4 regions of the Bradyrhizobium sp. NC92 genome follow, and region 3 is predicted to be linked to each of the others. Evidence: predicted binding sites of a transcription regulator. Region 3 holds the regulator's gene; each other region holds the start of a gene.
What was found. The regulator LexA, encoded in region 3, represses DNA repair genes until DNA is damaged. The targets are predictions, from matches to a motif close to TGTTCNNNNTGTGTTCNG.
Positions count from the first base shown of each region.

Region 1: a site for LexA is predicted at 3,163-3,180, ahead of N2602_RS11010 (DUF3072 domain-containing protein). Genes of this name have one in related genera too.
Region 2: a site for LexA is predicted at 3,794-3,811, ahead of N2602_RS35260 (ribonuclease T2). Genes of this name have one in related genera too.
Region 4: a site for LexA is predicted at 1,582-1,599, ahead of N2602_RS29935 (PA0069 family radical SAM protein). Genes of this name have one in related genera too.

Region 1 is NZ_CP104171.1:2,354,423-2,360,043, reverse strand. It holds gene N2602_RS11040 (HAMP domain-containing protein) at 1-309, shown strand, start outside; gene N2602_RS11035 (HWE histidine kinase domain-containing protein) at 323-1,810, shown strand; gene N2602_RS11030 (hypothetical protein) at 1,807-2,028, opposite strand; gene N2602_RS11025 (hypothetical protein) at 2,182-2,445, shown strand; gene N2602_RS11020 (hypothetical protein) at 2,541-2,783, shown strand; gene N2602_RS11015 (hypothetical protein) at 2,880-3,101, opposite strand; gene N2602_RS11010 (DUF3072 domain-containing protein) at 3,217-3,411, shown strand; gene N2602_RS11005 (DUF6496 domain-containing protein) at 3,580-3,888, shown strand; gene N2602_RS11000 (hypothetical protein) at 3,895-4,257, opposite strand; gene N2602_RS10995 (Do family serine endopeptidase) at 4,521-5,621, opposite strand, start outside.
Region 2 is NZ_CP104171.1:7,587,187-7,592,807, reverse strand. It holds gene uvrC (excinuclease ABC subunit UvrC) at 1-642, opposite strand, end outside; gene N2602_RS35275 (outer membrane protein) at 891-1,514, shown strand; gene N2602_RS35270 (cold-shock protein) at 1,586-1,801, opposite strand; gene N2602_RS35265 (23S rRNA (adenine(2030)-N(6))-methyltransferase RlmJ) at 2,055-2,927, opposite strand; gene N2602_RS35260 (ribonuclease T2) at 3,056-3,748, opposite strand; gene N2602_RS35255 (hypothetical protein) at 3,866-4,327, opposite strand; gene N2602_RS35250 (hypothetical protein) at 4,510-4,818, shown strand; gene N2602_RS35245 (DUF3617 family protein) at 4,864-5,394, shown strand; gene N2602_RS35240 (ATP-binding protein) at 5,570-5,621, opposite strand, start outside.
Region 3 is NZ_CP104171.1:4,505,691-4,511,311, reverse strand. It holds gene N2602_RS21115 (ComEC/Rec2 family competence protein) at 63-2,342, shown strand; gene N2602_RS21110 (hypothetical protein) at 2,467-2,901, opposite strand; gene lexA (transcriptional repressor LexA) at 3,277-3,978, opposite strand; gene glp (gephyrin-like molybdotransferase Glp) at 4,155-5,363, opposite strand; gene N2602_RS21095 (hypothetical protein) at 5,496-5,621, shown strand, end outside.
Region 4 is NZ_CP104171.1:6,355,347-6,360,967, reverse strand. It holds gene N2602_RS29940 (phosphoketolase) at 1-1,410, opposite strand, end outside; gene N2602_RS29935 (PA0069 family radical SAM protein) at 1,621-2,784, shown strand; gene N2602_RS29930 (ribonuclease HII) at 2,878-3,753, shown strand; gene N2602_RS29925 (glycosyltransferase family 39 protein) at 3,912-5,420, shown strand; gene N2602_RS29920 (uracil-DNA glycosylase family protein) at 5,544-5,621, opposite strand, start outside.

The sequences.
Region 1 (5,621 bases), 2.2 Mb from region 3:
CTGGAACGACGCGGCATGAAAGTGCTGACGGCGACGACGGGCAGCGAGGCGGTGACACTGGTCGAATCCAATCCGGAGATCGCGATCGTGCTGATGGACATCATGATGCCGCAGATGGATGGCTACCAGACCATCGGCGTGATCCGCGAGAACCCGGCCTTCTCCCGTCTGCCGATCATCGCGTTGACCGCCAAGGCGATGAAGGGCGACCGCGAGAAGTGCCTCGAAGCCGGCGCGTCCGATTACCTCGCCAAGCCGGTCAACACCGACCAATTGCTGCTTGCGATCCGCATGTGGCTGCATCGCTGAGTTGGACCCGCGTATGGACCAGGAAAAGGTCAACATCCTGCTCGTCGACGATCAGCCGGCCAAGCTGCTCGCCTATGAGGTGATCCTGAAGGATCTCGGCGAGAACCTCGTGATCGCCTCCTCGGGCCGCGAGGCGCTGGAGGTGCTGCTCAAGACCGAGATCGCGGTGATCCTGGTCGACGTCTGCATGCCCGAGCTCGACGGCTTCGAGCTCGCCGCGATGATCCGCGAGCATCCGCGCTTTCAGAAGACCGCGATGATCTTCATCTCAGCCATCCAGGTCAGCGACATCGACCGGCTGCGCGGCTACGAGATGGGCGCGGTCGATTACGTGCCGGTGCCGGTCGTGCCGGAGGTGCTTCGCGCCAAGATCAAGGTGTTTGCCGAGCTCTACCGCAAGACGCGCGAGCTCGAACGGCTGAACCACGAGCTCGAGGACCGCGTCCGCGCCCGCACCGCGGAACTGGAGGCTTCCACCGCGAAGCTGCGCGAGAGCGAGCAACGGCGCAGCATGGCGATCGCGGCCGGCAAGATGGGGTCCTGGGACTGGGACTGGATCAGCGGCGATTGGATGTGGGACGAGGGGCAATACCGCATCTTCGGCGTCAGCCCCGAGGATTTCGAGGTCACTCCGGGCAGCGTTCAGGCCCTGTTGCACCCCGACGACGTCGATCAGTTGCGCAAGGCGATCGCCGAATTCAACAAGGGCACGCGCGCCTACGAGACGGAGTTTCGCATCGTGCGGCCCGACGGCGAGGTGCGCTGGTGCGTCGGCACGGCGGCTGCGACGACCGACGAGAGCGGGCGCGTGGTGCGGGTCAGCGGCGTAACCGTCGACATCACCGAGCGCAAGCGGGCCGAGGAGCGGCAGAACCTGCTGGCGCGGGAAGTCGATCACCGCGCCAAGAACGCGCTGGCGCTGGCGCAGTCGATCGTGCGCCTCACCCGGGCCGACGAGGTCAAGGCCTATGTCAATGCCGTCGAGGGGCGCATCAATGCACTGGCGCGCGTGCACACCATCCTGTCGCTGTCGAGCTGGCAGGGCGCCGAGCTCTCCAGGCTGATCGACGAGGAGCTTGCGCCCTATTCGCTCGGCGGCCAGATCAAATTGGCAGGGCCCGAAGTTCAGCTGGTGCCGGCGACGGCCCAGACGCTGGCGCTCGCATTGCACGAGCTCTTCACCAACTCGGCCAAGTACGGCGCGCTCTCGACCCGATCGGGGCGGCTCGCGATCGACTGGCAGGTCGACGCCGAGCGGCTCACGCTGAGCTGGGAGGAATCCGGCGGTCCCCTGGTCAAGACCCCGAAATCCCGCGGCTTCGGCACGCGAAGCCTGCTTGCGAGCATCGAGTCCCAGCTTGGCGGACAGGCGCAGTTCGATTGGCGCGCCGAGGGCCTGTTGTGTCGTCTGGAGGTGCCGTTGACACGCAAGAGCGCGACGACCGCACCCGGCAAATTCGACACTGCGGGCGCTGCCGAATTGCAGCGCGCATCCGGCTAGCCGGACGCTGCGCTCGTCATGCGCTGAGCCGTGCGCGGTTCGCGCGCGATACGCCCTTCGAGCCAGGCTTCCGTTCGCGCGAGATCGCGCAGCGCCCTCGCGTAGCGGCGAGCCGCGCTCCGCTCCGCGCCACGCGGGAGCTTGCGCGCCTTGCGCAGGATGTCCGCGGCTGCGTTGCGATAGGCCAGCGAGCGGTAAAGAAAGACGACCTTACCCATGTCGATGTTCCCCGTCGATGTTCCCGTTTTGCCGGCGCTCATCTTGGCAAGCCCGGCATGAACGCCGGATGAAGCGGGCGATGACAATTCCTTCAGCGGAACGGAACCAGGGAATCACGAGCGCGTTGGCGTGGCAGTTCGGGATGCCGTCGCATGCGCACCAACAACAAGAAGTCGTCCGAGCTGATCTCTGCCAGCGGCCTTATCAGGCTGATGACGCATGCAATGATGGGCGCAGCGCTCGGCCTCACCTTCAGCCTCGCGCTCGTCCTGTCCAATCCAGCCGTGGCCAACCTGCTGAATAACGGCGGGGGCCAGGCCGCGACGGTCTTCGCCCTCACCTTGGTGACGACCTTCGCGATCGGCGCGACGCTCACCGGCGCCGTGTTCATCCTGGCCGAGGACAAGCAAACTTGAAGCGTGCGTGACGTACGGAAGATGCTTTGCCGGGAACTCCTGCCGCGAGGCGCGGTTTGCTGCCTGCGTCAATTTAACACAGGGAGTTCCCCCGCATGAACACGACCAAGCTCGCTCTCGCCGTCATGGTAGCAACCGGCCTTGCCGCGACGCCGTTCGCCGCCCAGGCCAAGTCGCACAAGGCCAAGCATGGATCCTCGACGTCATCGTCGCAGACCACCGGCGCCAACACCAAGTCTTCCAAGGGCGCTGACCCCACGGGCCAAGGCGGCGCCGGCCCGGGCTCCGATCAGAGCGGCACCATGACGAACAAGGGCAGCATGACCAACACCAAATAGGCGCTCCCAAATCATGGAGGGCCCCGCCATTGCGGGACCCTCTGTCTTCCATCTTATCTTGGGGTCGGCACTTGGCGGTATCCGGCGCCAACGATCTCAGCGGCGCTCGGCTGCGCGCGCGGGATTGCCGCCTGTCTTCACGGGACGAAGGCGCACCCGGTCGCGGACGTCAGGCAGAACGTCGCTGCCGCCGGCCGCCTTCCATTCGGCAATCAGGAGGTTGATTTTCCGGCGCAGGTCCATCTGCGCCAGGGCCCTTTCCGTGCAGTCGCGATCGCGCTCGACGAGGTCGCGCACCGACGCCTCGACGTCGGCCATCTCAAGCCTCAAGGCTCTGATTTTACGTCGAATTTCATTAATTCTGTTGTCCATGGCTTGTTAGAACAAAATAAGAACATATAGTCAAGTCACGATTTCAGGACGGAGACGCCAGATGCAGGTTCAAGGTAAATACGACGCCAGATTTGTACTTGGCGAGCAGATGACGCGGGCGCAGGGCCTGAAGCTGAAGCGGCTGAGCGATGAGGCCTATCAGCCCGGCCAATCTGCGCGGGATCTGTCCTTTAGCGAGGCCGCACGACGCATCCAGGCGCTGGAAGCGGAGATCGAGCTGGCAAATTCCTTCTAGAGCATGGTCCGGAAAAGTGTGCGGCGATTTTCCGAAGAGATCATGCTCGAACAATAGCCTAAAGCGCGATGACGGTTCATCCTAATCGCATCGCGCTTTAGCTGCGCCGCCCGCGCTCCCGGAACCATGGCTGTGCCGAATGGTTCTCCTCGCCGAGGGAGAACATGCATGGCACGCAAGGCAAAGAAACGCCGCTACTCAAGCAGCTCGGGCAGCGATGTCGCCAGCGAGATGCGGCGCTACAAGAAGGGCACCGCGAAGAGCGGCCGAGGCGGGCGCGGCGGCCGCGTCAAGAGCCGCAAGCAGGCGATCGCGATCGGATTGTCGAAGGCACGCAAGAAGGGAAAGAAGGTCCCGAAGAAGGCTTCGACGCGCAAGAGCGCCAACAAGACGTCCAAGAAATCGTCGAGGACGTCGTCCAGGAAATCATCGAGCAAGAAATCATCGAAGCGCAAATCATCCAAACGGTCGCGCTGACCGGTCTCAGATCATGCTCCCCGGCATGAAGCAGCGGATCGAAATCCCGAACGCAGTCTTGACCGGCCACACCATGGTGCGGCCGGCCCGGTTCGGCTCGGTGATGACGGCTTCATCCGGCACATCGATCCACTGCCCGTCGAGGCGCACACGGTAACGCCCGTTGTGCGACTCCCAGTCGGGATCGGCGACGGCGAAACCGTCCGCATCAGAGCAGCACGGACCGAGATGGCTGCGCAAACTGTCGAACCAGGGCTTCAGAGGGGAATCCGCGTAGCGGCCGTCGTCGCGCCCGAGGGCGTTTCCGCCTGAGAGCACCAATGGCGCCACCAGCAGCGCACTCCTCAGCGAGACCTTCAATCGATCCATGTCGGCACCGATCTCATGTGAACCGCCGGCGAGTTCCAAAAATCGCCGCGAGGTTCGAAGTTCCACGCTTGCAACCCCTCTCAGCGGCGACGTTGCCGCAGAGCACCGAGGCACCTGGCGAGTGTGATCAGCGAACACGGCTTTTTCGGACGCACCCGGTCACCCTACCTGCCGTTAACGAGAATGTTATCGGACCTGGCGAGCTCGTGTGCGAAAGGCGGCCCGAGGCCGCCTTTCTGGATTTGTAGCGGTCGAGGTTCGCGTTAGGCGAGTGGCACCGCGACGAAGCGGGTGGCCTCCGCGCTTCTGATCTGCAGCAGCACGCTGCGCTTGCCCGACGATTTGGCCTGCGCCAGCTCGGAGCGCACCTCGCCGACACTGCTGACAGCCTTGCCGCCGACATTGAGGATGACGTCGCCGGTCCGGATGCCGCGTTGCGCGGCCGGGCCTTGCGGATCAACCTCGGTGACGACCACGCCGTTCTGGCCTGCGCCCTGAACGTCACCTGCCGGCGCTAGGCTGAGGCCGAGGCGCGGCATGCCGGCACCGGGCTGCCCCATGCCCTCGTTGCCCTTGGCCTGCCGCTCGTTCGGCAACTCGCCGAGCGCCAGGGTCACGGTCTTGCTGCCACCCTTGCGGAAGACATCGAGCTTCACGGACGTGCCCGGCGCCAAGCCGGCGATGGTGCGGGCGAGATCGCGAGAATCCTTGATCGCGGTGCCATTGACGGCGGTGATGACGTCCCCCGCCTCGATGCCGGCCTTCGCCGCCGGGCTGCTATCTTGCGGATTGTCGACGATCGCGCCGCGTGCCTCCTTCAGGCCGAGGCTGTCGGCCATATCCGAGGTCACCGGCTGCACCTGCACGCCGAGCCAGCCGCGGGTCACCGCGCCCTTGTCCTTCAGCTGCGCGACGACGAGCTTGGCGGTCGAAGCCGGGATATCGAAGCCGATGCCGACCGAGCCGCCCGAGGGCGAGAAGATCGCAGTGTTCACGCCGATCACGTTGCCGTTCATGTCGAAGGCCGGGCCGCCGGAATTGCCCTTGTTGATCGGCGCATCGATCTGGATGAAGTCGTCATAGGGACCATTGCCGATATCCCTCCCGCTGGCCGAGACGATGCCCGCGGTCACGGTGCCGCCAAGACCGAAGGGATTGCCGACCGCGACCACCCAGTCGCCGATGCGCGGCTTCTGGTCGGAGAAATTGACGAACGGAAAGTCCTTCTTGCCGTCGACCTTGATCAGCGCGAGATCTGTCTTCGGATCGGTGCCGACGACCCTCGCGGTGTAGGTCGTGCCGTCGTCCATCGTCACCTGCACGGACTGGGCGCGATCGACGACGTGATTGTTGGTCACGGCATA
Region 2 (5,621 bases), 3.1 Mb from region 3:
CGCCCGCTGCAGCGCCGTGATGGTGCGGTTGACCGCGCCGGCAGAGGCGAACGGGCCGAAATAGCGTCCGGGCCGGGTCTGCGCACCGCGATGCTTGAGGATCTGCGGCGCCCAATGGTCGCCGGTGATCAGGATGTAGGGAAACGATTTGTCGTCGCGCAGCTGCACGTTGAAGCGCGGCCGCAGCTGCTTGATGAGGTTGGCTTCCAGCAGCAGCGCCTCGGTCTCGGTCGTGGTCGAGACGATCTCCACGGTGACGGTGGCCGCGATCATGCGCAGGATGCGGGCAGGCAGTGGCGCACTCTGGCGCGCATAACTGGACAGGCGCTTTTTGACGTTCTTGGCCTTGCCGACATAGAGCACGTCGGCGCTCGCATTGAGCATGCGATAGACGCCGGGCGAGGTCGGCGCGAGGCGGACCGCGCGCTCGATCGCCTCGTGACCGGTCGCGAGCGGGCCTTCGCCGACGGCGCCGCTCTCTTCCAGGATGTCCGGCAGCAGCGCATCGTCCTCGTCGTCGCCGCCTGCCGCCGCGGGATCGACGTCCGGCGCGGCCAGCCGCTCGGGCGGGGCCTCGCTCGCAGCAGCCTGCGGCGGCTTGCGCGCGCGGTCGTCCGGATTGTCGGAGGAATCGTGAACCATGGGGCGAATTTAGGCGCTGGGGGTGCCGATTTGAAGTTCCGGCCATGCCGCACGCAAGAGGATGGCGGCCAGTTTCCGGTAACGCTTCCTTAAGTCTGTTAAGCGGGCGGTAACCCGGCTTAACAGCCCTTTAACTTAAAACTCTCGATAAATCCTACGCGAAAAGTTCTTGGTTCCGTAACCGTCCGGTTTTGCTCGCGCGGCGGCGCGGACATCGCTCGGTTGCGACAGTTGCGTTGGAGTGAGTGATGAAGAGGCTCGTTGTGGGCGCAGCCGCGTTGGTTGCAGCCGGCTGGACAGCTTCGGCAGAGGCCGCCGATCTCAATTACGGGCAGCGTGCGCCCTATACCGTCAATCAGCCGCTCAATGCCTATAGCTGGGCAGGTCCCTATCTCGGCGGCAACATCGGCTATCAATGGGGCTCGGTCGACAACAACCCCACCAAGCCGTCCGGCTTCGTCGGCGGTGTGCAGGCCGGCTACAATTTCCAGAACGGCCCGTGGGTGTTCGGTGTCGAGGGCGACATCCAGGCCGCCGGCGCCGACGACACCTTTGCGCCGTGGAAATTCTCCAACCCATGGTTCGGCACCCTGCGCGGCCGCGCCGGCTATGCGTTCAACAACGTGCTGTTCTACGGCACCGCCGGGCTCGCCTTCGGCGAGCTGCGGGCGCAGACCTTCGGCTGGACGGAGTCGCACACCACCGCCGGCTGGACCATCGGTGCCGGTGCGGAAGTCGGCCTCACGCCGAACTGGAGCGCCAAGCTCGAATATCTCTACATCGATCTGTCGACCAGCCAGTTCGCAATTACGGGCGTATCAAACGGCTATAGCGCCAGCGTTGTCCGCGCAGGCGTGAACTATCGCTTCTGACATCCAAAGAAGAAAATACCGGACCAGCCTCCCGGCCGCTCGCGGCCGGGATTTTTTTCGCGCCAGGCTCGCTAGGAGAGGATCACAAGATTGACCGCCTTTGGTCCCTTCCCCTTCTTGTCCGGTTCGACTTCGAAAGTAATACGCTGTCCTTCGGCAAGGTCCTTCAGTCCCGCCCGCTCCACAGCGGTGATGTGAACGAAGACATCGCGACCGCCGTCGTCAGGCTTGATGAAGCCGTAGCCGCGCTCGCCGTTGAAGAACTTGACCGTTCCCGTCATGGCCATCGGGAAACTCCCCCTCATTGCTCCTCCGCCGCGACGCAGACTCACGTCGCGACATGACCGGGCCATACGGAGCCCGGGAGCTGGCCATCCCTTGGACGGACCTGATCGGTCCGGCGGGATCTTTCTTAGGGCCTTCACTCCGCCGCAACCATTCGCGGAAGCGGAACGTAAAGCCAGTCACGGAAATAGCATAATACGGTTCTTCGCAGATTGACTACCGGTCCTGCATATTTTTCCCAAGAATGCCGGAGTGTTACGGCCTGACGTTAGGCTTGGGCGCCTCCAGTCGGAATCTGGCAGCCCCGCCCTGGCCGAGCGGTATTTCCAGCTCCGGCAGAATGGTCTTGAGCTCGCCGTGCAGCGTGTAGGGCGGGTTGACGATCAGGAGGCCGGTGGAGGTGAGGGCGGCGCTGTCGGCTTGCCGCGCGACGCTGAATTCGAGGCGCAGGCATTTTCCAGGCGGCTTTGCTGCAGCTGCGAGCCGCGCCACGGTTTGCGCCAGCATGTCGGTGGCGCGCCGGTTCTTGGCGGGATACCAGATTACGTAGATACCGGTCGGCCATTTCGCGAACGCCGCCGAGAAGACTTCGCCGAGCCGCTCGAACTCGTCCTTGGCCTCGAAGGGCGGATCGATCAGCACAAGGCCGCGCCGCTCCTTCGGCGGCACGAAAGCCGGCAGCGCCACCCAGCCGTCGAGATCGACCACGCGGGCCTGCTCGTCGCGACGCAGCGCGTCGATCAGCGCTTTCCGTGCCTTCGGCTCGAGCTCGCAGGCGACGAGCCGGTCCTGCGGCCGGAGCAGGCCGCGCGCGATCAACGGCGAGCCCGGATAGACCTTGAGCTCGCCCTTCGGATTGAAGGCGCGGACGATGTCGAGATAGGGCTTCGTCAGCGCCGCGCTCTCGTTCGACAGGCGCGCCTGCAGCAGCCGGGCAATGCCGGTCAGCCATTCGCCGCCGCGGCGCGCCTCGTCGCTGTCGAGATCGTAGAGGCCGGCGCCGGCATGGGTGTCGATGACGCGGAACGCTGCCGGCTTGTCCTGCAGATAAGTGAGGATGCGCGCCAGCACGATGTGCTTGATGACATCGGCGAAGCTGCCGGCGTGGAAGGCGTGGCGGTAGTTCATGGGATAGGACTACGTTGTCTGGCGCGATCCCATCCCCTTGTCATTGCGAGCGCAGCGAAGCAATCCAGAATCTTTCCGCGGAGGCAGTCTGGATTGCTTCGTCGCAAGGGCTCCTCGCAATGACGGGCCTACCCGCCCCTGATCGGCGGCATCGTCACCTGGTCGCGGCGGCAGGCGCGGCGCTCGATCTCGTCGCAGGCGCGGAATTGCAGGTCCTTGCTGAGGCAGATGCGGACCTCGGACAGCCGTGTCCGGTTGCAGGTGACCGAGACGGCGGCATTGCTGAGACCCGGATTGGCCTTGATGAAGGCCTCCTCGACCTCCGCCGGCGCGACGGTCTTGGGCTGTGACAGATCGAGATACTCGGTCGGAATCTTGATCGCGGCGCGCGCCTTGCGGATCATCTCGAAATAGCTGCGGCCCTCGAGCCCGGAACAGGTGCCGTGCTTGTCCCACTCGTTGAAGATCAGGCCCGGCGCCGGCATCAGGTCGAGCATCGAGGAGACGATGTTGCGGTTCAGGCGCGGCGCCGGCCGCTGGCAGTATTCCGGAAAACCGTTCTCGTATTGCGGCCACAGCCCATGCACCACGAACGCGTAGGGCCGGCCGCCGCATTGCATCTGGGACCGGCCGCCGCGTTCGGCTGCTTCCTCGCAGAACGAGGGCGACCACGACAGCGACAGCACATAGAAATCGAACTCGCCGGGTGCGTTCTGCCGCTTGTCCTGCGCCTTCGCACCGCCGGCGAGGGTGGCCAACCCCGCGGCGAGGATCAGCGAGATCATCAGATGGGACAACGAACGCAATCTGGAGTGAAACATGGCGACGCCCCTCAACTAGACTGTGCACACAGCCTAGCAGGCAATGGGAACATTTCAAGAACAAAATTGGGGCGGCAGTCGTCGGCCGGCTGATCAGCCCGAATCAGCCGCTTCCGGTCAGGGCCTGGCGGCGCGGCAGGCCGGATTGTAGGCCCAGTTGCGGTCGACGCCGACCACGCACCACTCGACGCCGTTGCCGTAGCCGGCGAAGCCGCCATCCTCAATGAGCGAGAAATGCACCTTGCGTACCTTGCCGTCGGTGAGCATGGCGTCAGCGGTGCAATAGCGGCGCGGAATGTTGTCGGACTGCCAGGGGCGGAACGCGACCTCGCGAACGGCGGAGAAGCCGGTGATCTTCAACGGGGAATTCCAGAACCCGCTTTCCTTTTCCCAGAATTGGGTGGCGATCGTCGGCAGCGCCCTGTCGCAATCGGCCACGGCGCCGTCATAGCGCGGCCCGCTCAGCCAGAAATTCAGCTCGAGCGGATTGGCGGCCCTGGCCTCGCCGAGCGACAGCGCTCCCAACATGAGGCCGAGCACGGCGGCAAAGCGGAGCGATTTCTGGGAGGGGGCGCGCATGGTCAATCCGGACAGCTGGCTCTTGCGAAGGTCGGACGGTGCCGCGAAGGTTGGGGGAGGTCAAGTGCAGCGCGGCAACACTTCGCCAGGACTTGGCGAAGATGTCGCGGCCAACAGGGTTCGGTTCTTTTCACGCCCCTCCCGGCACCGTAAACTGGCGCCAGCCAATTGGAGTGACGGGAATGCGAATCATTGCGGCCGCGGGCCTTCTTGCCAGCCTGGTTGTCTCGGGCATGATGGCGAGCCAGTCGGCGCGCGCCGACATCTTTGCTCCGGTGCCGCCGTTCAAGGGCAACGACACCGGCGGCATCATCGCCTATTCGATGGCGACCCAGGTCGATGCGCGTCAGGTCGCGGTCGATCACTGCGCCCGCTACGGCAAGGTCGCGAAATTCCTGGGCGTGCAGGCCTATGAGGGCGGCTACATCTCGTTCGCCTGCCGCTGGGTGCCCTATGGCGCCGCCGATCGGCCGATCCGCACGCTCTACTGAGGCGCTGTCGTAGCGCCGCACTTCTCTCAGCCGGGAGCCTTCGACATGACGCGCAAATTCGCTTTGCTCGGCTCGACGCTCTGCCTCGCGTTGTCGGCTGGCGGCGCCGGCGCCGACGACCTGCCGGTACGCAAACCCGGTCTTTGGGAGATGAAGCTGGTCACATCAGGCTCGCCGGTGCCCGAAATGACCATGCAGCACTGCACCGACGAGACCGTCGACAAGGAGATGAGCAACAACGTCTCCCCGATGGCCAAGCAGATCTGCGCCAAGCAGGAGATCAAGAAGACTGCGACCGGCTATGTCAGCGATTCCGAGTGCAGCGTCGCCGGCGTCAGCACGACCTCGCATGCGGAGATCACCGGCGATTTCAACTCGGCCTACACGGTGAAGACGACCTCGCATGCGCAAGGCGGCGTCGCCGGCACGGCCGGGCGCGATAGCACCACGACGCTGCAAGCCAAATGGCTCGGGGCCTGCAAGCCGGATCAGAAACCCGGCGACATCGTCATGCCCGGCGGCTTCAAGATGAACACGCGCGACATGGACAAGCTGAAGGCGCTGCTGCCGAAGTAGGCGTGCTCGGCGCGCGCGGACGGTGCGCTCCCTCGCCCCGTTCTTACGGGGAGAGGGTTGGGGTGAGGGGCCTCTCTCCGCGAACGAGATTTTTGTGAGACCGGTACCCCCTCACCCGAATTCGATCTGCGATCGCATTCGACCTCTCCCCGCAAGCGGGGAGAGGTAAGAAAGCCTACACCGGAATCCGCACGCTCGCCCTCAATCCGCCCATCGGGCTGTCCCCC
Region 3 (5,621 bases):
ATTCGCGCAGCCGCACGGTCCGGTAGCCTCCGCACCCGTCGCGTATCGCAAGGTGCAGGGGAATGGCGGAGCCGGGGCGGCCAGGACGCTCCCAGGGAGTTGCCGGGACGTGGCCGGTCGGCCGCGCCGCCCCGGCCGGCGGCTTTGCGCCGGCGGGGTTTGGCATCTGGCCGGCCATCGTCGAAACGCTGCGCCAGTGGGCGCGCGCCGAGGCCGGGCCAGGCCGGCTGTTGCCGTGGGTGCCCGTCGCCTTTGGCGGCGGCATCGCGCTCTACTTCGCCGCCGATCATGAGCCGGTGCTGTGGGTGGTTGCCGCGACGGCCATCGCGCTGATGCTCGGCGCGGTGCTGCTCCGGCGGCGCCGGCTGTTTGCGCCTGCCATCATGATCGCCGCAGTCGCCGCCGGATTTGCCATGGCGACCTGGAAGACGGCGCGCGTCGCCCATCCCGTGCTCGCCAAGCCGCTTTATTCGGTGTCGCTGTCGGGCTTCGTGGAAGCGCGCGACATCCGCGAGCGTACCGATCGCTTCGTGCTGCGCGTCAGCGCGATGGAGGCGCAGCGCAGCGACGTCAAGCTCGAGCGCGTCCGCCTCTCGGTGCGCAAGGGCACGGCGCCCGAAGTCGGCAGCTTCGTGCAATTGAAGGCGCGGCTGCTGCCGCCGATCTCGCCCGTGCGGCCCGGCAGCTATGATTTCTCGCGCGACATGTTCTTCCAGAGCATCGGTGCCTCCGGCTTCGTAATGGGCGCGATCACGGCGTCCAGGCCGCCGGATGCCGGCGGCCTGCGGCTGCGCTATGCCGCCTTCATGCAGGGCCTGCGCGATGCGATCGACGCGCGCATCCGCGCAACGCTCGAAGGCGACAACCGGGCGATCGCAACGGCGCTGCTCACGGGGCGGCGCGATGCGATCACCGCGCCGGTCAACGATGCCATGTTCGTCTCGGGGCTCGGCCATGTGCTGTCGATCTCCGGCTACCACATGGCGGTCGTCGCCGGCGTCGTCTTCTTCGCGGTGCGCGCGCTGCTGGCCTTGATCCCGGGGCTGGCGGCCGGCTTTGCCATCAAGAAATGGTCGGCGGCCGCTGCGCTGGTCGCGGCGGCGTTCTACCTGTTGCTGTCGGGCGCGGAAGTCGCGACGCAACGATCGTTCTTCATGACGGCAGTGGTGTTGATCGCCGTCATGGTCGATCGCCGCGCCATCACCTTCCGCACGCTGGCGGTGGCGGCGCTGATCGTGCTCGCGGTCGCGCCGGAGGCGCTGGTGCATCCGAGCTTCCAGATGTCGTTTGCGGCAACGCTCGGGCTGGTCGCGCTGGTGCAGATCGGCATGCCGAAGCTGCTCGCCTCACCCGATCATTCCGCGACGGCGCGGATCGCGCTGTGGGGCGGCCGCGAGATCGCGATGCTGTTCCTGGCCTCGCTGATCGCGGGGCTCGCGACCACGCCATATGCCGCCTTCCACTTCCATCGCGTGACGCCATACGGCGTCATCGCCAATCTCGGCGCCATGCCGGTGGTGTCGGCGCTGGTGATGCCGGCCGGGCTGCTCGGACTGCTCGCAGCGCCTTTCGGGCTCGACGGCGTGTTCTGGTGGTTGATGGGAATCGGCATCGAGTGGATGGTCCTGGTCGCGCGCTGGGTGGCGGCCCTGCCGGGCGCCGTCGGCCGCATTCCGGCGTTCGGGATCGCGCCGCTGATCGCGGCGAGCCTCGGGCTCATCGTGATGGGCCTGTTGCGCACGCCCTTGCGCTGGTCCGGCGCCCTGGTGCTGCTGGCGGCGATCCTCTGGGGGCTGTCGGTGCGCCAGCCTGATGTCCTGATTGCCGGGGATGGTGCGAGCGTCGCGGTCCGGGGCGCGGATGGGCGCTTGCAAGTGATCCGCGCCAGCAAGGACAGCTTCCTGCTGAAGGAGTGGCTGGCCGCCGATGCCGATCCGCGTGATGCCGGCAACGCCTCGTTGGCGAGCAGCGCGTCATGTGACGAGTCCGGTTGCGTGGCGCCGCTCGCGGACGGACGGCTGATCGCGTTGGCGACGCGCATCGACGCGCTGGCCGATGATTGCAGCCGCGCCGCGCTGGTGGTGACGGCGCGGCCCGCGCCGCCCGACTGCGCGGCGATGGTCGTCGATCGGGCGCGTCTTGCCAGTCAGGGCGCGCTGGCTCTGACGCGAAGCGGAGAGGGTTTTTCGGTGCAGGCGGTGAGGGCGAGAGGGGCAAGCCGTCCTTGGCTGCCGGCCGGCGCCGGCGAGGGGGATTTCGACGGCAGCCTCGTGCCGAAGACGGCCGTGCCTCGCAACCGGGACGCAACGCCATCGGAGGCCGACTTGCAGGCCGACGATTGAAGATCGATGCGGGGAAAATCGGTCCGACGGGATCCCGCAGGACGCAAACCATACCATCTCGCCGGCCGCGGCCGGCGATGGCATTTGAATTTGGCCCTCGACTTTTCGGTCGGGGCCGACGGCGTCAGCCGATCGGCAGGCGCGTGATCGTGGGCCGCGTGTCGGCGACGATCTGCGGCTTGTGCTCGCGCTCGATGGCTTGCTGCGTCACCGGCAATTGCAGCACGGTCGCGCGCTGGCCTTCGACGAGCTGCGTCACCAGCACGTACTTGCCGTCCGGAAATTCGATCGCGTCATGATGGCGATCGGGAATGTGCGGGTCGATCTTGCCGAACTTGCCGACGCGGGAGTTGACGGTTCGCGTCCAGATCCAGCGGTTGTCATAGCGGACGTTATCGGCGAAAGCGAGCTCCGTTCCCGGCAGCAGACAGACCGCGACGGAGAGATCGGCTTCGGAGGCGAAGCCGCGCGTCGAGGTGCCGCGGAAGGTTGTCGTGACGATCGTCTCGCCAACTTCGGCGGGGCGCGTCGCGACGGCATGCAGGCTATAGTCACACATCGGGTGCTCCTCATACTGGGATAGCGACCCGCGTCTCTTTCGAGGCGCAGGCCTCTATCAGAGTGGAAGCCTCCAACGCTCTGCTCGGTTATGGGCAAATCTGCGGCTCGCATCCGCAGCACGCGATCACATTATCTTTCCCGGATTCGATAGGAACAAACCTCGCGTCCTTGCATTTGGCCCGCACTATCGGCGCTGTCGGCACAACTCTACCGGCGGAGCGAAATGGCCGCGTGTCCGCATGGGCGAGTGTCGCGCGGGAAGAGGCGCCGAACAGTCAGCGCAGAACCAGAAAGACCATCCAGCCGGAGCGGACAAGTATCCGCTCCAATCTTGGATCGACGATCGAAGCGCGCGTAGCGCTTACTTCCGGTATCAGTACTTCCGGTAAAGCCCGATCAGCTTGCCCTGGATCTTCACGCGGTTCGGCGGAAGAATGCGGACCTCGTAGGCGGCATTGGCGGGCTCGAGCGCGATCGAGGCGCCGCGGCGGCGGAAGCGCTTGAGCGTGGCCTCCTCGTCATCGATCAGCGCCACCACGATGTCGCCGGTATTGGCGGTCTCGTTGCGCTGGATCAGCGCCATGTCGCCGTCGAGGATGCCGGCCTCGACCATCGAATCGCCGCGCACCTCGAGCGCGTAGTGCTCGCCGGAGCCGAGCATGTCCGGCGGGACGCTGATGGTGTGGCTGCGGGTCTGCAGCGCCTCGATCGGCGTGCCGGCCGCGATGCGGCCCATCACGGGCACCGCGACGGGGCGCTCGCCCTCATCCGCGGGCGGGCTGGAGCTCGCGCGCACCTTGCCGAGATTGCCCTCGATGACGCTCGGGGTGAAGCCGCGGCGATTGCCGGCTGCGGCCTGGAGCTCGGGCAGCTTGATCACCTCGATGGCACGGGCGCGGTTGGGCAGGCGGCGAATGAAGCCGCGCTCCTCGAGCGCAGTGATCAGGCGATGAATGCCTGACTTCGAGCGCAGGTCGAGCGCATCCTTCATCTCGTCGAAGGACGGCGGCACGCCGCTTTCCTTCAGACGTTCGCTGATGAACCGCAGAAGCTCGTATTGTTTGCGCGTCAACATCTCGACCAAAGTCCCCCGGTTGATGTCGTTCGATTCCGAGACGATGAAGTCGGCAATAAGCCGCTACATCCTCGAAACAAATCATGAACGGACACTATATGTTCGATATGTGTTCCGCAACTGCTTAATTTATAGTGAACGCGGCCAAACTCGCGGAATGCGTGTGGCTCGGCAGCTCAGACGGGCAGCCGCAGCACCTCGCAAGGCGTGCCGGCCTCGGCCTTCGGCGCGAACGGTGCGCGCACGAGAAGTACCTGTGCCGCAGCGAGATTCGCAAGCAGGGAGGAGTCCTGGTGGCTGACGGGAAGGGCGACGCGCGTGCCGTCGTCGCGCACCTCCAGCCGCGCACGCAGATAATCCTCGCGCTGATCGTTGGCGCCGAGGTCGCGGCCCAGCACGGCGCGCTCGCGCTGATGATGAATCACTGAACCGCCCGACAGGGCCCGAATCAAGGGCACCATGAACAGGAAGGCGCACACGTATGACGACACGGGATTGCCGGGCAGGCCGATCACGCGCATCGCGCCGAGGCGACCATGCATCATCGGCTTGCCGGGCCGGATCGCGATCTTCCAGAACGCCATCGCGATGCCTTCGCCCTTGAGCGCCTGCTGGACCAGATCGTGGTCGCCGACCGACGCACCGCCGGTCGTGACCAGGATGTCGGCACCGCTCTCGCGCGCGCGGCGTATGCCGGCGGACGTGGACTCCAGCGTATCGGCGGCAATTCCGAGGTCGATGGTCTCGGCGCCCTCGCTGCGGGCAAGGGCGTGCAGGGCATAGCCATTGGAATAGACGATCTGACCGGGACCAGGCGCGGTGCCCGGCATGACCAGCTCGTCGCCGGTGGCGAGAATCGCGACTCTCGGGCGGCGGATAACGCCGAGATGAGGATGATTCATTCCGGCGGCGAGGGCGAGATCGCGCTCGGTGAGACGGATTCCCTTGCGCAGCAGCACGTCGCCTTCGCGGAAGTCCACCCCCGCAGGGCGGATGTGCCGGCCGCAAATTGCGGCTTCCTTGATCGTGACATGCGTGCCGTCGGCAATTGTGTCCTCCTGGATCACGACGGCATCGGCGCCGTCGGGAACGACGCCGCCGGTGAAGATCCGCACGGCTTCGCCGGGGCCGACCCTTCCCGCGAACGGCCGACCCGCCGCGACCTCACCGACGACGGTCAGCCTGGACTCGATGGCCGCGTCGGACGCGCGCACGGCATAGCCGTCCATCGCCGACATCGCCTCCGGCGGCTGCGTGCGCCGCGCCGCGACATCGCGTGCGAGCACACGATGGTGGGCCTCGTCGAGGCAAACCATCTCTTCAGCCAGCGGCTCGGCGCCGGCTAGCACCGCGGCGAGTGCGTCAGAAACCGGCATCAGGGCCACGGGCGAACTCCGCAACAAATCAGGACTCGGTCGGCAAGTTCTAGCTGAGCGGAGGGACTGAAGCAAAAAGGCCTCCCTGGCCAGCAAGAAGCCACACTTCCTTTCGGTCTCGGGTCGGCTTATCTTCTGTCCATGACAAAACTGCTCGAAAAGGCGCTCAAGGCCGTGCGGCAGCTTCCTGCGGATAGCCAGGACGAGATCGCGCGCGCCATGTTGGCTTTGAGCGACGGCGGAGAGGAGGCTGAGGAAATGGATCCC
Region 4 (5,621 bases), 1.8 Mb from region 3:
CTGGCAGAGATGCTCGCTCAGCACCTCCATCACGCGGCCGTCCTGCGCGAGGTGCACGTCGTAAGGCTCGGTCGGCTCCATCCAGACGCGTTCGGTGGCTTCGAACACGGCGTCGAGCCGGTTCGATGCCGTCTCGTCCGGGCCCATGATGCGGAAGTTTCGATGCTGGGCGTTGAGGCGAACGACGTCGCGCAGGAATTTGCCGAGCTCGCGCGTCGCTTCCGCCACGACCTCGCCGGGTTGCGGCACCTCGATCGCGAAGCTGCGGAAGTCCGGCAGCTTCAGCTCCTTCTTCAACACGCCGCCATTGGCATGTGGATTGGCGCCCATCCGCCTGGTGCCTTCCGGCGCGAGCGCCTTTAGCTCGGCAATGAGCGTGCCGCCTTCGTCGAACAGTTTTTCCGGCTCGTAGCTGCGCATCCAGTCTTCGAGCACCTTGAGATGCGCCGGGTTCTCGCGGCAGCCTGCGACCGGCACCTGATGGGCGCGCCAAAAACCCTCGACCTTCTTGCCGTCGACCTCCTTCGGGCCGGTCCAGCCCTTCGGGCTGCGCAGCACGATCATCGGCCAGCGCGGCCGCTCGACGCGCGTGCGGCCGTCGCGGGCATGTCGCTGGATCGAGCGGATGCTGGCGAATGCGACGTCCAGCGCATCGGCCATGGCCCGGTGCATCAATTTCGGATCGTCGCCGCTGACGAACAGCGGCTCGTGGCCGAACCCGCGGAAGAGGTCGCGGATCTCCGCGTCTTGCATGCGTCCGAGCACGGTGGGGTTGGCGATCTTGTAGCCGTTGAGATGCAGGATCGGCAGCACTGCGCCGTCATGGGCGGGGTTCAGGAACTTGTTGGAGTGCCAGGACGCAGCGAGCGGCCCGGTTTCGGCCTCGCCGTCGCCGACCACGCAGGCGACGATCAAGTCCGGGTTGTCGAATGCCGCGCCATAGGCGTGCACAAGCGCGTAGCCGAGCTCGCCCCCTTCGTGGATGGAGCCCGGCGTTTCCGGCGCGGCGTGGCTCGGGATGCCGCCGGGGAAGGAGAACTGTCTGAACAGCTTGCGCAATCCGTCCGCATCGCGCGCGATGCCAGGATAGATCTCGCTGTAGCTGCCTTCGAGATAGGTGTTGGCGACCATGCCCGGGCCGCCATGGCCGGGACCGCAGACATAGATCACGCTGACATCGAGCGCGCGGATGACGCGGTTGAGATGGGCATAGATGAAGTTCAGGCCCGGCGTCGTGCCCCAATGTCCGAGCAGACGCGGCTTGATGTGCTCGGGCCGCAGCGGCTCGCGCAGCAGCGGATTGTCGAGCAGGTAGATTTGCCCGACCGAGAGGTAGTTGGCGGCGCGCCAATAGCGATCGAGCAGATCGAGGTCGCTGCTCGCTTCGGCCGTTTTTTGTTGGATTGTCATGTTCCTGCCGACCTTCACTTCGCGATCGTCACCAACCCGGTTCCGCGGTGATCGATCCGTCGGGCATGAAACGGGATGGCCGTGACGGCCGTGTTGCGTGAGGTCAAAGGCGGACGCGCGAAGTTTGGGCAGCTCTACTGTGCATGGGGTTGTTTTCACGATTTTTGTTTGTGTTCTTGATTTGTTCCTGTGTCGTGCTATCTTGGCTGCATGAGTCCAGCATCCTCTCATGCTCTCAAGCACCCGCCGGTCACGGCGCCCTCCGAGCCGGCGGGTGCGCCTTCGGATTTCCCTGAACTCGGCGTCGCCATCGACCGCGCGCGAAGGCGAGGGCGGGGCGCACAATCCAACGCCAGCGGCCGCTTCGAGGCCGAGGCGCGCGTCGCCTTCGATGACGGTTGGCAGAGCCTGGACGAGCTGCCGCCGTTCAAGACCACGGTCGCCATCGACACCTCGCGCAAGGTGATCACCCGTAACGATTCCCCCGACATCGGCTTCGACCGATCGATCAATCCGTATCGCGGCTGCGAGCACGGCTGCGTCTATTGCTTCGCGCGGCCGACCCACGCCTATCTCGGCCTGTCGCCCGGGCTCGACTTCGAGTCGAAGCTGTTCGCCAAGCCCGATGCGCCTTTGCTGCTCGAGAAAGAGCTTGCGGCCCCCGGCTACGAGCCGCGGATGATCGCGATCGGCACCAACACCGATCCCTACCAGCCGATCGAGCGCGAGCGCAAAATCATGCGCGGCATTCTGGAAGTGCTGGAGGGCGCCGGGCATCCCGTCGGCATCGTCACCAAGTCGGCGCTGGTGCTCCGCGACATCGACATTCTCCAGCGGATGGCCAAGCGCAACCTCGCCAAGGTCGCGATCTCGGTCACCTCGCTCGATCCGAAGCTGGCGCGCACCATGGAGCCGCGGGCCTCGACTCCGCCGAAGCGGCTGGAGGCGCTCAAGCAGCTCTCGGAGGCCGGCATCCCCACCACGGTGATGGTCGCGCCGGTGATTCCCGCACTGAACGATTCCGAGATCGAGCGCATCCTCGATGCCGCCGCCCATGCCGGAGTCAAGGAAGCCGCCTATGTGCTGCTGCGGCTGCCGCTGGAGGTGCGCGATCTCTTCCGCGAATGGCTGATGGCGAACTATCCGGACCGCTATCGCCACGTCTTCACCCTGATCCGCGACATGCGGGGCGGACGCGACTACGACGCCAAATGGGGCGAACGGATGAAGGGCACGGGACCGATGGCCTGGACCATCGGCCGCCGCTTCGAGATCGCCTGCGACAGGCTCGGCCTCAACAAGCGGCGCTCCAAGCTGACGACGGACCACTTTGCGCGGCCGAAGCGGAACGGCGATCAGCTCAGCCTGTTCTGATTGGCGGTGGGCGTAGGGCGGCCGGCCTGAATAACGGGAATATCCTGGGTTCCCGGTTGCGCTGGCGAAGCCCCCTGGCGCACGATCCCGGCCATGATTCGGGACAAGTCCGCCAAAACCCCAGCCAAAGACGCGCCAAAGAAGCAGGCCGCGACCAAGGTTGCGCCTGACAAGGCGGCGAAAGCGCCTGTGGCCAAGACGTCTGCGGCCAATGCTGCGAAGGTTGCCGCCGCCGGCAAGAAAGGCATCATCGCCGTCGCTCCCCCCAGCTTCCGCCGCGAGCGCGCGCTGATCAAGCGCGGCGTCTGGCCGGTCGCGGGCTGCGACGAGGCCGGCCGCGGCCCGCTGGCAGGTCCGGTGGTGGCCGCCGCGGTGATTCTCGACCCCGACCGCATTCCGCGCGGCATCGACGATTCCAAGCGCCTGACCGCCGAGGAGCGCGAAAAGCTGTTCGACAAGATCTGCGCCACCGCGCAGGTCTCGGTCGCCGTCGCGTCGCGGGGGCGAATCGACCGCGACAACATCCTGCGCGCCTCGCTGTGGGCGCTGAAGCGTGCCGTGGTGGCCCTGCCCGAGGCGCCCAGGCACGTCTTCGTCGACGGCCGCGACCGGCTCGATACTGCATGCGATTGCGAGGCGGTGATCGGCGGCGACGGTATCGTGCTGTCGATCGCCGCGGCGTCCATCGTCGCCAAGGTCACCCGTGACCGGCTGATGTGCGCGCTGGCGCAGGACTGCCCCGGCTACGGCTTCGAGCAGCACAAGGGCTACGCCGTCCCCGAGCATCTCGACGCGCTCGATCGCCTCGGCCCCTCCATCCACCACCGCAGCTTCTTCGCCCCCGTTGCCGCCGCCCGCGCCAAGCACATGCCCTGGACCGTCGAGCCGGTGCAGGACCTGTTCTCGGTGACCGAGGTCGAGGTGCACGTCGAGGCGAGCGTCGAGATCGACGCCTCCGTAAATCTCTAGCTGATCTCCGACGGCATCCGCGCGTCATGGCCGCGCAGGCGGGACAAGCCCGGGCATGACGATCCGCGGCGGTTGCCACAACCCGTGACGCCCTTTATCAAAACAGAGGTGAGCGAATAGGGCCGGCTGGACGGGTTGGCTGCACCTTCGGACGTTGTATGCGGTTTACCTCCCTGGTCATCGAGCTCATTCGCGCCCGGCCGCGGCTGATCGTGTGGATCGCCGTGCTGCTGCAGGCCGCCATGTGGCTGTTCGTGGCGCTGGTGTTCTACCGCAGCCCGCCCGGCACCCTCGCGGCCCTCTTGGCCTTCGGCAGGGAATACCAGGTCGGCACTGATCTCGGCCCGCCGCTGCCAATCTGGCTCGCCGACATCGCCTATCGCGCCGCCGGCGGCCACATGTTCGGTGTTTACGTACTCGCCGAGCTCTGCGAGATCGCGACATTCATCGCGCTCTATCATCTCTCCCGCGCCGTGGTCGGCTCGCAGCAGGCGGTGCTCGCCGTGCTCCTGACCATGACGGTGCTGGCGTTCTCCTCCTCGGCGCTGGACTTCGGCCCGCTGATCCTGGCGCGGCCGCTCTGGGCGCTCTTGCTGCTGCACTCCTGGCAGATCATCGGCCAGCGCCGCGGCAATGCCTGGTTCGCCTGGTCGATCGAAGCCGGCCTCCTGCTGCTGACGACGCCCGCCGCGATCTTCCTGCTGCTGCTGATCGTCGTCTTCGCGGTCTCGACCGCCGGCGGTCGCCGGACGCTGCGCGGGCTCGATCCGCTGTTCGCGCTGATCGTGGTCGCCGTGCTGGCGCTGCCCTATGCGGTCTGGCTGATGCGCGCCGAGACGCTGACGCTGCCGGCCTTGCCGCAACTCGCCGAGCTCAACGTCCGCGCGCTGCATGCGGCCTGGCTGTTCGGCGGGCTGGTGATCGGGGCGGCCGCGATTCCGGCGCTGACCTTTCTCAACACCGGGGTGGTCGCCGGCACGGGCGAGGAGCCGCCGATCATCTACCGCCCGCCGGTCGAGCCGCTCGCGCGCAACTTCGTCTATTTCTTCGCGTTCGCTCTGCCGCTCGGTGCGGTGCTGATCTCCGGCCTGCTGGGGCTCGAGTCCGTGGTCGGCGGCCCCGGCGTCGTGCTGATCATGTCGGGGCTTGCCGTGGTCGTCGCGGCCGGCGATCTCATCGCGATGCGTCGCGCGCGGATGCTGCGTATGGTCTGGGCCGCCGCCGTCGCCGCGCCCGCCGCCGGCGTCGTGCTCGCCATCCTGTTCCTGCCCTGGACGGGCGCCAACGAAATTGCGACCTCGATGCCGGCGCGCGCGATCTCTGATTTCTTCGACGAGAGCTTCGCCCGCCGCACCAACCATCGCCTGCGGGCCGTCGCCGGCGAGACCCAGCTCGCCAGCCTGATCGCGCTGCATTCCGGCCGGCCGCATCTGTTCATCGACGCCGACCCCGCGCGTACGCCGTGGATGAACCCGACCAAGTTCAGCGAGACCGGCGGCGTCGTGGTCTGGCGCGCCTCCGACACCGCCGGCACCCCGCCGCCGGAGATCCTCAAGCGCTTCCCCGGCATCGTGCCGGAAGTGCCGCGCGCCTTCGAATGGCTGGTGACCGGCCGCCAGCAGCTCCTGCGCATCGGCTGGGCCATCGTGCGGCCGAAGGGGACGTGACGCCCGCGTATGCTCTCTCCGTCGTCATTGCGAGCGTAGCGAAGCAATCCAGAATCTTTCCGCAGAGGGATTCTGGATTGCTTCGTCGCTTCGCTCCTCGCAATGACGGAAGGGACCGGCCCCTCACGCCCCCGCCAGTGCCTTCGCGATCGATCGCAGGTCCTGCCAGGCCAGCCGCTTGTAGGCCGGCGAGCGCAAGAG